Modestobacter italicus: one gene and its partner. The protein of the gene in region 1 interacts with the protein of each later gene in a pairwise test. Links are inferred from orthologs where the notes say so. Each region holds a gene or a part of one and is shown on either strand. Other genes may lie near its edges.

Region 1 (8,083 bases):
AGCGGGGTGCGCGGAAGAGCGGCGCGCAACCTGTGGACGACAGTTGGAGCTGGGGACCATCTCGTCCATAGCGCCGTGCGGGGGAGCCTCGGCGTCCACAGGGTGTCGTCCTACCGCACCAATGACCGTCCCCCCGCGCCAACGTCGGTGCGGGGGGACGGTCGGTGATCAGGTGACCTGATCGAAGTGCCGCGCGGGCGTCAGGCCTCGGGCTGCTGCTCCGGGGTGGTGGTGGTGTCCTCCGGAGCCGCCTGCACATCGCCGATCTGGTACTTCTCGACGGCCTGCCGGACGACGTCCCGCTCGATCTCGCCGCGGGTGGCCAGCGCGGCCAGCGTGCGGACGACGATCGACTCGGCGTCCACCCGGAAGTGCCGCCGCAGCGCCGGGCGGGTGTCGGACAAGCCGAACCCGTCGGTGCCCAGGGAGACCATGCCGCCCGGGACGAACGGCGCCAGCAGGTCCGGCACCGCCTTCATCCAGTCCGACACCGCGACGACCGGGCCGGGGGCGTCGGCCAGCTGCTGGGTGACGTAGGGGACCTTGGGCTCTTCGGCCGGGTTGAGCAGGTTCCACTCGTCGGCGGCGACCGCCTCGCGGCGCAGCTCGTTCCACGAGGTGACCGACCAGACGTCGGCCGACACCCCCCAGTCGTCGGACAGCAGCTGCTGGGCCCGCAGCGCCCACGGCACCGCGACACCGGACGCGAGCACCTGCGCCTTCTTGCCCTCGCCGACCTGGGGGCCCTCGGCGTACCGGTACATGCCGGCGAGCAGACCGGTGACGTCGAGGCCCTCGGGCTCGGCCGGCTGGGCGTAGGGCTCGTTGTAGACCGTCAGGTAGTACATGACGTTCGGGTCGCGGTGCCCGCCCAGCGGAGCGCCCGGGTCCTCGCCGTACATGCGGCGCAGCGCGTCCTTGACGATGTGCCCGAGCTCGTAGGAGAACGCCGGGTCGTAGGAGACGACGGCCGGGTTGGTCTCCGCCAGCAGCAGCGAGTGCCCGTCCTCGTGCTGCAGGCCCTCGCCGTTGAGGGTGGTCCGCCCGGCGGTGGCGCCGAGCAGGAAGCCGCGGGTCATCTGGTCGCCGGCGCCCCAGAACTCGTCGCCGGTGCGCTGGAACCCGAACATCGAGTAGAAGATGTAGATCGGGATCATGGCCTCGCCGTGCGTCGCGTACGACGTGCCGGCGGCGATGAACGACGCCGAGGAGCCGGCCTCGTTGATCCCCTCGTGCAGGATCTGCCCGGTCGTGGACTCCTTGTAGGCCAGCATCAGCTCGCGGTCGACCGACGTGTAGTTCTGGCCGTGCGGGTTGTAGATCTTCTTCGTCGGGAACAGCGAGTCCAGCCCGAAGGTGCGGGCCTCGTCGGGGATGACCGGGACGAAGCGGGGGCCGAGCTCGGGGTCCTTGATGAGCTCCTTGAGCAGCCGGACGAACGCCATCGTGGTGGCGACCTCCTGCTTGCCCGAGCCCCGGCGGACGACCTCGAAGGCCTTGTCGTCGGGTGCCTTGAGCGGGGCCGCGGTGTGCCGGCGCCGGGGTACCGCCCCACCGAGCTGACGACGCCGCTCGAGCATGTACTGCATCTCGTCGGAGTCCTCGGCCGGCTTGTAATAGGGCGGCAGGGTCTTGTCCAGCTGCTCGTCCGGGATCGGCAGGTAGAGCCGGTCACGGAAGTTGGCGAGGTCCTCCGCCGTCAGCTTCTTCATCTGGTGGGTGGAGTTGCGGCCCTCGAAGTGGCTGCCCAGCGTCCAGCCCTTGATGGTCTTGGCCAGGATGACCGTCGGCTGGCCCTTGTGCTCCATCGCGGCCTTGTAGGCGGCGTAGACCTTGCGGTAGTCGTGCCCGCCGCGCTGCAGGTCCCAGACCTCCTTGTCGCTGAGGCCCTCGACCAGCTTGCGGGTGCGCGGGTCCCGGCCGAAGAAGTGCTCGCGGACGTAGGCGCCGTCCTCGGCCTTGTAGGTCTGGTAGTCGCCGTCCGGCGTGGTGTTCATCAGGTTGACCAGCGCGCCGTCGCGGTCGGCGGCCAGCAGCTTGTCCCAGCCGCGGCCCCAGACCACCTTGATGACGTTCCAGCCCGCGCCGCGGAAGACCGACTCCAGCTCCTGGATGATCTTGCCGTTGCCGCGGACCGGCCCGTCGAGGCGCTGCAGGTTGCAGTTGATGACGAAGGTGAGGTTGTCCAGCTCCTCCCGCGCGGCCAGGCCGATCGGGCCGAGCGACTCGGGCTCGTCGGTCTCGCCGTCGCCGAGGAACGCCCACACGTGCTGGTCGGAGGTGTCGGCGATGCCGCGGTCGTGCAGGTAGCGGTTGAACCGCGCCTGGTAGATCGCGTTCATCGGGCCGAGTCCCATCGAGACGGTGGGGAACTCCCAGAAGTCCGGCATCAGCCGCGGGTGCGGGTAGGAGGACAGCCCGCCCCCGGGGTGGCTGACCTCCTGGCGGAACCCGTCGAGCTGGTTCTCGTCGAGCCGGCCCTCGAGGTAGGCGCGGGCGTAGACGCCGGGGGAGGCGTGGCCCTGGAAGTAGATCTGGTCGCCACCGCTGGGGTGGTCCTTGCCCTTGAAGAAGTGGTTGAAGCCCACCTCGTAGAGCGACGCGGACGACGCGTAGGAGGAGATGTGGCCGCCGACGCCGATCCCCGGCCGCTGCGCGCGGTGGACCATGATCGCGGCGTTCCAGCGGATGTAGGCGCGGATCCGCCGCTCGACGTCCTCGTCGCCGGGGAACCACGGCTCCCGCTCCGGCGGGATGGTGTTGATGTAGTCGGTGCTGCGCAGGGCGGGGACGCCGACCTGCTGCTCACGACTGCGCTCGATCATGCGGAGCATCAGGTAGCGCGCGCGACCACGGCCGGCGTGGTCGACGACCGCGTCCAGCGAGTCCAGCCACTCCTGCGTCTCGTCGGGGTCGGTGTCCGGGAGTTGGCTGGACCGCCCGTCGGTGATGACCGCGCGAGGGGTTCCTGCGATGCGGGCGGGGTCTCCGTCCGACTGCTGCGGTGCGCTCATGCCCCCATCGTCTCCTGTCGGAGCGGTCGGCGTCACGTGTGCCCCGCTGGAGGGCCCGTCGACGGGACGACGGCGCGGCCGGAGACCCGTCTTCGGGCCTTGCGCCTGCCCGGTGATGCCCTACGCTCCGCTCCAACGGTGGCCCCGGAGCGGCGCACCCCCGGGTGGGGGGACGACGACCCGGCGGCCTCTCAGCACCGGTGCGGAGGGGGTCGGTGTGGGCCGATGAGGGGTCCCGGCCAGGCACGACGGCCCGGGACAGGGCACGATCCCTCCCAGAACACCGCCCCGCAGCACACCGCGACGGGGCACCGGACACCGCACACCACAGCACCCGGCACGCACCGGGTCGTCGAGCACACGGAGGACGAGCAGGGATGAGCGTCGACTCGGGGAGCACCAGCATGGCTGCCCGGCTGGGGATCAAGCCGGGGATGGTCGTGCAGGAGCTCGGCTGGGACGAGGACGCCGACGAGGACCTGCGCGACTCCGTCGTCGAGCTGGCCGGCGGCGACATGGTCGATGAGGACTCCGACGAGGTGGCCGACGTCGTCCTGCTCTGGTGGCGCGAGGAGGACGGCGACCTGATCGACGCCCTCGTCGACTCCATCGCCTCGCTGGCCGAGGACGGCGTCGTCTGGCTGCTGGTGCCCAAGTCCGGGCGCCCCGGTCACGTCGAGCCCGGTGACGTCACCGAGGCCGCGCCCACCGCGGGGCTGCAGCAGACGTCGAGCATCTCCGCGGCCAAGGACTGGTCCGGCATCCGGCTCGTCACCCCGAAGGCCGCCCGCTCCCGCCGCTGAACGGGGACCCCGCGGGGGCGGCGGGACCTGCTGCGGGCAGGTGCGGCACCATCGGCGCATGAGCATCTCCGTCGGCGACACCGCGCCCGAGTTCAGCCTCCCCGACCAGGACCGACAGGTCGTCTCCCTCGCCGAGCTGCGTGGGGCCCCGGTCCTGGTGGTCTTCTACCCGTTCGCCTTCTCCGGCATCTGCACCGGTGAGCTGTGCCAGCTGCGCGACGAGCTGGCCACCTACACCGAGGCCGGCGTGCAGGTGGTCGCGATCTCCACCGACCCGGTGTTCAGCCTGAAGGCGTTCAAGGCGCAGGAGGGCTTCGAGTTCTCGCTGCTGTCGGACTTCTGGCCGCACGGCGCCACCGCCCAGGCCTACGGCGTGTTCAACGACAAGGCCGGCATGGCCGTGCGCGGGACCTTCCTCGTCGACGCCGAGGGGAAGGTCGCCTTCGCCGAGGTCAACCAGCCCGGTGACGCCCGGGAGCAGACCGGCTGGAAGGACGCGGTCCGCCAGCTCGCGGCCGCCTAGTCTCCGGTGGCCGGGGCCCGTCGCCCCGGTCGCACGGGCGCGTAGCTCAGCGGTAGAGCGCTCGCCTTACAAGCGAGTGGTCGGGGGTTCGACACCCTCCGCGCCCACGACCCCGGCAGGCCCCGTCAGATGCGTGTCGACAGGGCCCGGTAGCCGCCGCCGGGCCACTCCCACTGCCCGTCGATGGTGCCGGCGTCCCGGTCGATGGTGCCGGTGAACCGTGCCGGGGAGCCCTTCTCGCCGTGCCAGATGGTGAGCTCGTCGCCCTCGATCTGCCAGACGTACTCCAGCGCGAAGGAGCAGAAGGGGCCCGGCCCCTCGTTGCTGAAGAACATCGAGCGCAGCGTCTGCTGGGCGTGGTCGTAGCCGATGTACTCGGCTCCCTCCTGCTCGTCGCCGTCCATCTGCATCGTCTGCACGAGGAAGTGGCCGCCGGGGAGCCAGCGCCGGGTCACCGTGCCGGTGAACGGCGAGCTGCCGTCGAGGTCGTGGCCCTCGAGCCGCCACGTCCCCTCCAGCACGTCGAGCGCGCGGAGCATCGGGTGGGGCTGCGGGGCGCGCGGCCCACTGGCGTCGTCGGTGTCAGTCATCGCGGTGGTCCCGTCAGGCGGAGCGTGGGGTGGTCGCCAGCTGGGACGCGTGGAATGACCGGATCTCATCGCTGCGCGGCGAAGCGCGGCCCACGCATGCCCACGGCACTGACGAGCTCCTGCTCGAGCCGGACGAGGCGGGCGAGCCGCAGGCCTGGTCGGGAACGGACCGGCCGTTGCCTGACGTGCGCCGACCCGCCCGCCGCCGGTCAGGACTTGCTCTTCTTCTTGCCGCCCTTCTTCCCGCCCTTCTTGCCGAGCTCGCTCTGGGCGGCCGAGCTCTTCCGGGGGTTCTTCTTCCCCTCCTTCTCCGCCTTTGCGTTCGCCTTCTTCGCCGTGTCGCTGCCCTTGCTGCTCTTCCCGGCCATGCCGACCTCCTCGTCGCAGGCTGCCGCCCGGTCCGGACGGCAAGGCGCTGGCCCTACCCCGGGCGGAGCAGCGGGAACACCTCACCGACCCATGCGGCCGGTCGCACCTGCCGAGGCTCAGCCGGTGCGGTCGAGCATCGAGCGCAGCGCCTCCCGCCCGGAGTAGCGCGGGCGCCACCCCAGCTGCTCCTTGGCCTTGGTGGTGTCCATGATCGCCGGGTGGCTCGCGGCCTCCACCCACTCGGCGGCGGCGGGCAGGAACGGCAGCCGGGAGACCGCCCGTGCGGTCAGCCGGGCCGGTCCACCCGGCACCGGCAGCGGGATGGCGCCGTACTCCCGGGCCACGTCGGCCGTGCTCAGCACCCCGTCACCGGCGATGTTGTAGGCCCCCGGCGGCCCGGAGCCGAGCACGCAGCGCATCAGGGCCTGGCCGACGTCGTCCTCGTGTACCGCCTGCAGCGGCAGGTCGGCCACCACGACCGGGAGCGGGACCGGCAGCCGCCGGTTGGCCGCGTCCGCCAGCAACCGGCCCAGCGGGGCGAGCCGGCCGGGCAGCAGGTCCTTGCCGCCCAGCGAGTGCGGCCCGACCACCAGCGACGGCCGCAGCAGGAACAGCGCCAGGTCGGGGTGGGCCGACGCCTCCTCCGCGAGCCGCTGCTCGAGCTCGGCCTTCTCCTGCGCGTAGAACAGCCGCGCCGCCGGGCGCACCGGCCAGTCCTCGGTCATGCCCACCGGGTTGTCCCGGTGGAAGCCGTAGGCGGCGACGGACGAGGCGTGCACGAAGCGGGAGGCGCCCGCGGCAGCGGCCGCGCGGAAGACGTTGAGCGTGCCCTCGACGTTGATCGCGCGGGTGGCCTCACGGCCGGCGGTGCCGGTGATCAGGAACGCCAGGTGGACCACGACGTCGACGCCGTCGAAGGCCTCCCGCAGCGAGTCCGGGTCGCGGACGTCGCCCCGCCGGTAGTCCATCTTCGTCCAGCCCCGCTCGGCCGGGTCGAAGGGGCGCCGCGCGATCCCGACGACCCGGGTGACCCGGTCGTCGGCCTGCAGCAGCGGCACCAGCCCGGACCCGAACGTGCCGGTCGGACCGGTGACGGCGACGGTCAGCTCGGTCGGCCTGTGGTCGCCGGCTCCCTGCTCGTCCTCGGCGGCCAGGCCGCGGGGGCCGGCCATCTGCTTGCCGCGGCCCGGGCTCACCGCCGTGCCGCCGGGAGGGTGGGCTCGTGCCTGCGTCGGGCGTGCATCCCGGTGCTCATGGACGTCGGGTACCCGGGAGACGCCGGGTCACCCGCGCCGCCGCCCGATGCGTCAGACCGGAGCACCGCCCCGGCGCTGCGACCGTCGCACCGGCCGGGCCTCGCGCCAGTAGGCGAAGACCCGCTCGGCCTCCACCGCGTCCTCCGACGGCTGGCCGGCGGGCGCGAGGATCGCGGTGAGGTCGGGCTCGCCGTTGAGCTGGCAGAGGTCGAAGACCCCGCCGAGGACGTGCCGGTCGTACCAGTGCAGGTGGCCGAACGGGCTCAGCTCGCCGTACCGGACCAGCTGTCCGTGCACCGCCGCCATGATGAGCAGGGCGCGGGCCCGGTGCACCTCGCGGCTCACCCAGGCCTCGTCCAGCCGAGGTGGCGCGGGGGAGGTCACCGCCATGACGCCGCCCTGCCGTCCGGGGACGTGGGCGGGGAGGGCCTCAGGGCGCACGTGGTCATCGCGGCGGTCCGCTCCTGCTCGGTGGGCGGTCGAGGAGTGGCCAGTCGCCGGTGACGGCTGGCGCGGAGGACCCACCGGAGCGGGTCTCGTCCAGAGTGGGCCGACGCGCGACACGCCGTCAAGACGGGGCCCAGATCCCGGGCGCGTCTGACCCGTCCGGCGACCAGGTCCGGTGGCGCGCCGGCGACACGCCCGGGTTACCAGCCGACCCGCGTGGCGACCAGCAACTCTCTCCGATTCTGTGCTCCCGATTTGTGCGGAACCGCCCAGTTCCTTAACTTTTCGGCGTCCGGCCGGGTCCTCTCTCCTCATCCGGGGAGCCCGCGCCGGATGCCGCCGAATCGCACCTGCGAGCCGGGGACCCACCGCACTGTGGGGTGAATCCCGCCGCCGAGCTCCGCTCGGGGGTGGGTAGGGCTCTCCCCGCCCGAACCCGTCAGCTGACCTGGTAGGCGGCCATGGGAGAACGGAGAACCACTCCAGACGTGCCCCCGCGGGTCCTCGCCGCGTAGGCGGGCGACTCCGCAGCCGGGCGTCGCACGTCCGTCCCCGCAGCTGGCCGGGACGGCGCTGCACGTCGCCCGCTCCCGGGCGTCACCGCACCGGACGGCAGGGACCTGCCGCCCGCCGGTGCCGCACGCCCGGGTCGGCCGTACCCCCACCACGGGTGGCTGCACCAGGTCCAGCCCCGGCCTGGCCCCGGCGCCCGTGTCCCAGTCGACCGCGCAGGTCGATGCCGGCTGCCGTCCCGAGGACGGCGCCGCACCTCACCGACGAGGAGCACCACCATGTCCCACGCCCCATCCCAGCTCGACCGCCCGGCAGCCGACGCGACGTCGCCGTCCCGGGGCCCCGGCCGGCACGCGCTGCACCGGGTCGCCGTCGTCCTGGCGCTCTGCGTCGGCCTCGCCTTCGCCGGTCAGTCGGCGGCGCAGGCGGCGCCCGGCGTGCAGGCCTACCAGGCGTACGCGCTGGGCAAGCTCGGCGGGAACACCACCCAGTCCGCCTGCCTGAACCAGCTCTGGCAGCGCGAGAGCGGCTGGAACCCCAAGGCGCAGAACCCCTCGAGCACCGCCTA
Region 2 (5,409 bases), 1.2 Mb from region 1 along the record:
CGTCGGTGAAGATCAGGTCGGCGACGGAGTCGTTGGTGCGGCGCAGCCGGCGGGCGAGGACCCGCAGCAGCTGCTCGCCGATCTCCGGGTGCGCGGTGATCCAGGGCCGGAGCATGTTGTTCGGCATCTTGGCCAGCCGGACGTCGGTGACCGCCGTGGCGGTCGCCGTCCGGGGGCCCGGGTCGAAGACCGACAGCTCGCCGAACTGGTCCGACGGACCCATGACGGCCAGCACGTTCTCGCGCCCGTCGGGCGCCCGCCGGGACAGCTTGATCTTGCCGGAGAGGACGACGTACAGGCTGTCGCCCGACTCGCCCTCGTTGAAGACGACGCGGCCCCGGGGCAGGGTCACCGTCTCCAGCGAGCTGGCCACCGGCTCGGCAGCCTCTTCCGACAGTCCCTGGAAGAGACCGGACTGGGCAAGGACCTCGTCCACGTGCACCTCTCGCAACGTCCTCACGGGTGCGATGGCGACCCGCGTCCAGGAGAGTCTAGGGCCTGTGGCTGACCTCACCAGTGCACTGAGTCACCGGACTGCCCACTCTGAGTGGCTCCGGGGGTCGTCCCTCCCGGTGAGCGGGCCGGGTGTGCATCCGCTCAGTCGGCGTGCTGGGGTTGCTCGCTGGGCTCGGTCACCCGGTCGGTGAGCACCGGACTGGGCACCCGGCGGCCGCGGCCCCGGCGCCGGGCCCGCCACCGGGACATCGCCCGGCGGATGCCGGAGTGGGCCAGCGTGCCGACCTCGGCCTCGGTGGCGGTGCCCAGGAAGTCCTCGACCTCGCGCTGCGAGGTGGGCCGGCGCAGCGGCTCCTCGACCCGCTCCATGACGAGCAGGAAGGCGATGAGCAACGGCGGGAACAGGATGACGATGAGGGCGACCACGTGCACCTCCTCGGCGACGTCTGCGGGCAGGCCGCCCAGGTGAGGACGACGTCGGTCGTGCGGTCTGATGGTGGCGCGCTGTCCGTTGGGCCGCGCACCGCCGTCGAGTATGACGGTCGGCGCCCGGCAGCGTACGTGCGGCGGAGGCCGTGTTGCACCTGCGGCGGAGCCTGTGTCGCACGTGCGGCAGAGCCTGGGGGAGGCGACGCCTACCCTCACTCGCGTGTCCCGGCCCGCCACCGCACCCGACGCCCTCCCGGCCTACACACGACCCGTACCGCCCCGGCGTCCCGGTCGCGCGGCGCGGCTGGGGATCTCCCCGTTCGACCCGGAGGAGAGCCCGCTGGGGCGCACCCGGCGGGCCCGGCGGATGGCCCGGGAGCTGGCGGCCATCCACCCGGACGCGCACTGCGAGCTGGACTTCACCACCCCGCTGGAGCTGCTCGTGGCCACCGTCCTGTCGGCGCAGACCACCGACCGGACGGTCAACAAGGTCACCCCGGCGCTGTTCGCCCGCTACCCCGACGCGTACGCCTACGCCAGCGCCGACCGGGACGAGCTGGAGACGATCCTGAAGCCGACCGGCTTCTTCCGGGCCAAGGCCACCTCGGTGATCGGCCTGGGGCAGGCGCTGGTCGAGCGCTTCGACGGGGAGGTGCCCGGGAAGCTGGTCGACCTCGTCACGCTCCCGGGCGTGGGCCGCAAGACCGCCAACGTGGTGCTCGGCAACGCCTTCGGCGTCCCCGGGCTCACCGTGGACACCCACTTCGGCCGGCTGGTGCGCCGCTTCGGCTGGACGGCGGAGGAGGACCCGGTCAAGGTCGAGACCGAGATCGCGGCGATCGTCCCCAGGAAGGAGTGGACGATGTTCTCCCACCGCGTGATCTTCCACGGCCGGCGGGTGTGCCACGCGAAGAAGCCCGCCTGCGGGGCCTGCGGGCTGGCCGCCTGGTGCCCCTCCTACGGTATCGGGCCGCTGGACCCCGAGGTCGCCGAGAAGCTGGTCAAGACCCCCGCTGCCTCGGACACCGAGTGAGCCGCGCCCTGCGCGCCGCCGGCGCCCTGCTGGTGCTGTTCGCGCTGCTGGCGGGCTGCACGTCGGCGGAGTCCGACGAGCCGGCGCCGACGCCGGCGAGCAGCGACCTGGAGTCCCTCGACGCCGACCTGCAGCCCTGCCCGGAGCAGCCCGACCAGCCGGCCGCCGACAGCGACCTGCCCGCCACGGTCTTCGACTGCTTCGGCGGCGGCACCCTCGACCTCAGCCGCGCCCCCGGGGTGCCGACCGTGGTCAATCTCTGGGCCAGCTGGTGCGGGCCCTGCCGGGAGGAGCTGCCGCTGGTGCAGCAGCTCGCCGACGCCGGCGGTGAGCGGGTGCGGGTGCTCGGCGTGGCCAGCCTCGACGGCGCCTCCCAGACGGCGTCCTTCGCGAAGGACGCCGCGATCAGCTTCCCGAGCGCCTTCGACGGCGAGGGGGAGGTGATGGCCGCGATCGGGGTCAACACGCTGCCGCACACGATCTTCCTCGCCGCCGACGGCTCCATCGCCTACGTGCAGGTCGGTCAGGTGCAGTCGCTCGCGGAGTTCGAGCAGCTGGTCGCCGACCACTTGGGCGTGCAGCTGTGACGCTCCCCGCCGACGAGCTCGCCGGGCTGCCGGAGCACGTCCAGCGGCTGGTCGCGCACGCCGGCGAGCTGCCGCTGTGGCACCGGCACGGCGCGCCCTCGGCCACCGCCCGCCGCTCCGCCGTCCTCATCCTGTTCGGGCAGGGCCCCGGCGGCCCGGACGTGCTGCTGATCGAGAAGTCCGCGCACCTGCGCAGCCACGCCGGGCAGCCGGCGTTCCCCGGCGGCGGCGCCGACCCGGGGGAGGACTACCCGGTCGGCACCGCGCTGCGCGAGGCGCAGGAGGAGGTCGGCGTCGACCCGGCGAGCGTGCGGGTGCTGGCGACGCTGCCGGCGCTGTTCCTCGGCCCGTCGGACAACGTCGTCGTCCCGGTGGTCGGCTGGTGGGACGACCCGCGGGAGATCGCGACCGCCGACCCGCGCGAGGTGGCGAAGGTCGCCCGGGTGCCGCTGGCGCAGCTGGTCGACCCGGCGAACCGGTTCCGGGTGCGGCACCCCGCCGGGTACGTGGGGCCCGCGTTCGGGGTGGCCGGCATGGTCGTCTGGGGCTTCACCGCCGGCCTGCTGGACGCCGTCCTGCAGGCCGCGGGGCTGAGCCTGCCCTGGGACGCCGGCGACGTCCGGCCGCTCACCGGCCTGGCCGCGGCGGCACCGGCGGACTCCGAGGAGGAGCCGGTGGACTCCGACGTCGCCGACCGCGCCGCGCCGACGGTCGCCGACGACGGAGGACGGACAGGTTCGCCGCGTACCGTCCCCGGACCATGAGCCCGGCCCGGTCCCGCGCTGCGCGCGGAAGCGGCCGGCCGGCCCCGTTCGGCGGGCTGCTGGCCGGCCTGCTGCTGGCAGAGACGATCGAGTTCACCGTCAGCGCGCCGGGTGACCACCCCGTCGAGTGCAGCTTCCACGCCGCGCTCGGGCAGGTGGGCACCATGACGGTGAGCGGGTGATGTCCCTCGTCGACCTGGCCCTCATCGTCCTCGCGCTGGTGTTCGCGCTGTCCGGCTTCCGGCAGGGGCTGATCGTCTCCGCGGCCTCCTTCGTCGGCTTCTTCGGCGGCGCGGTGCTCGGCGCCCAGCTGTCCGGGCCGCTCGCCGACGACATCGCCGACTCCTCGGTCACCCGGGTGTTCGTGGCCCTGGTCGTGGTGCTCGCCGGTGCCCTGCTGGGGCAGCTGCTGGCCGGGGTGATCGGCCGCGCGGTGCGCACCCGGGTCACCTGGGAGCCGGCCAAGATGGTCGACGCCGTGGCCGGGGCGGTCGTCTCGGCGGCCGCCGTCCTGCTGGTGGCGTGGATGGTGGCCACCCCGCTGGCCAGCTCGCCGTTCCCCGGGGTCGCCGGGCAGGTGCGCCAGTCGGCGCTGGTGCAGGTCGTGGACCGGACGGTGCCCTCGCAGGTGCGCTCGCTCTACGACTCGCTGCGGACGGCGATCGACCGGCAGGGCCTGCCCGACGTGCTCGACCCGCTCACCCCGACCGAGGCGCGGGACGTCCCCGCGCCGGACCAGGCGCTGCTGGACAGCCCCGTCGTCGGCAGCGTGCAGGGCTCGGTGGTGCAGATCCGGGGGATCGCGGCGTCCTGCTCCCGGCAGATCGACGGCTCCGGCTTCGTCTTCGCCGACCAGCGGGTGATGACCAACGCGCACGTGCTGGCCGGGGTCAGCGACCCGCAGGTCACCGCCGAGGGCGAGGCGTACGACGCGACGCCGGTGTACGTCGACGAGGAGACCGACATCGCCGTCCTCGCCGTGCCCGGGCTGCCGCAGGTGCCGCTGCGCTTCACCCCGAGCCCGGTGGACACCGGCGCGGACGCGATCGTGATGGGCTACCCGGGCGGCGGCGGCCTGTACGTGGGTCCGGCCCGGGTCCGGGACCGCGGGGAGATCAGCGGACCGGACTTCCGCTCCACCCGGACCGTGCAGCGGGACGTCTACGCCCTGTACGGGCAGGTGCGGGCAGGCAACTCCGGCGGCCCCCTGCTGGCCACCGACGGCTCGGTGCTGGGCGTCGTCTTCGCCTCCGCGATCGACGACCCGGACACCGGCTACGCGCTCACCGCGGCCGAGGTCGCCGACGCGGCGGCCACCGGGACCGCTGCGGTCGCCGCGGTCGACACCGGTCCCTGCGAATGAAAGGACCTCGTTCCCCCCACGCTTCGCAAGCTCAGCGCGGGCCCCTGAACGAGGCCGGCGGCTGGGTGCGGCGCGCAGCTGGGTTGCGCTAGGGGGTCGCCCAGCCGGCGATGGCGGCGGTGACGTCGGCGGGGGTCTCCTCCTGCGGGAAGTGGCCGGCGCCGGGCAGCTCGCGCCACTCGTAGGCCCCGGCGACGTAGCGGTCGGAGCCGAGGGCGGTGCGCGGCAGGACGTAGGGATCGAGGGCGCCGTGCAGCTGCAGGGTGGGCGCGGTGACCGGTGCGGCCATCCGGCGGGCGAAGCGCAGCCCGTCGGGCCGCAGCTGGGAGCGGCCGGCCCAGCGGTAGTACTCCATCGCGCCGTAGGCGGCCTGCGGGATCCGGGAGGCCGCCCGGTAGCGGTCCACCGCCTCGGCGAAGTCCGCGGTCTGCACCCAGGCCGGCCCCGCCCAGCGGCGCATCAGGTCGGCGACGGGGTCGTCGTCGGCCCGGGTGAGCCGCCGCTCGGGGAGCCGGGGGAGCTGGTAGTGCAGCGCGTAGGCCAGCGCGCGCCGCTGGCGCCCGTCGGTGACCGAGGCGCGCAGCCGCCGCGGGTGCGCCGCCCCGATGACGACGAGCCGGCGCACGCTGCGCGGGTGCAGCGCGGCCATGGTCCAGCCGACCAACCCGCCCCAGTCCGCGCCGACGACGACGGCGTCGGTCTCGCCGAGCGCGCGGATCACCGCGGCGGCGTCGGCGGCGGCGGTGGGCAGGTCGTAGCCGCGCGGCGGCTTGTCGC

What was found.
Region 2: the proteins of aceE (region 1) and nth interact in binary tests that used the Escherichia coli proteins (3 or more experiments, as listed by UniProt). The link is inferred for Modestobacter italicus from one-to-one orthologs.

Annotation. Positions count from the first base shown.
Region 1 is NC_017955.1:1,817,271-1,825,353, forward strand. Bases 1-3,389 are described here. They hold aceE (pyruvate dehydrogenase (acetyl-transferring), homodimeric type), read right to left. Parts: upstream 3,015-3,389; coding sequence 201-3,014; downstream 1-200. Outside these bases: MODMU_RS08890 (DUF3052 domain-containing protein), read left to right, coding at 3,392-3,817; MODMU_RS08895 (peroxiredoxin), read left to right, coding at 3,876-4,340; MODMU_RS08905 (DUF1579 family protein), read right to left, coding at 4,466-4,930; MODMU_RS28425 (hypothetical protein), read right to left, coding at 5,140-5,298; MODMU_RS08910 (NAD-dependent epimerase/dehydratase family protein), read right to left, coding at 5,416-6,495; MODMU_RS08915 (hypothetical protein), read right to left, coding at 6,607-6,996; MODMU_RS26880 (aggregation-promoting factor C-terminal-like domain-containing protein), read left to right, coding at 7,794-8,083. UniProt on the Escherichia coli protein: Component of the pyruvate dehydrogenase (PDH) complex, that catalyzes the overall conversion of pyruvate to acetyl-CoA and CO(2).
Region 2 is NC_017955.1:609,080-614,488, forward strand. What follows is about bases 50-3,011. They hold nth (endonuclease III), read left to right. Parts: upstream 50-1,105; coding sequence 1,106-1,918; downstream 1,919-3,011. Other genes in these bases: MODMU_RS02900 (Crp/Fnr family transcriptional regulator), read right to left, coding at 50-436; MODMU_RS02905 (hypothetical protein), read right to left, coding at 598-882; MODMU_RS02915 (TlpA family protein disulfide reductase), read left to right, coding at 1,915-2,505; MODMU_RS02920 (NUDIX hydrolase), read left to right, coding at 2,502-3,011. Outside these bases: more of MODMU_RS02900, read right to left, coding at 1-49; more of MODMU_RS02920, read left to right, coding at 3,012-3,269; MODMU_RS02925 (cupredoxin domain-containing protein), read left to right, coding at 3,266-3,451; MODMU_RS02930 (MarP family serine protease), read left to right, coding at 3,451-4,632; MODMU_RS02935 (alpha/beta fold hydrolase), read right to left, coding at 4,721-5,409. UniProt on the Escherichia coli protein: DNA repair enzyme that has both DNA N-glycosylase activity and AP-lyase activity. The DNA N-glycosylase activity releases various damaged pyrimidines from DNA by cleaving the N-glycosidic bond, leaving an AP (apurinic/apyrimidinic) site.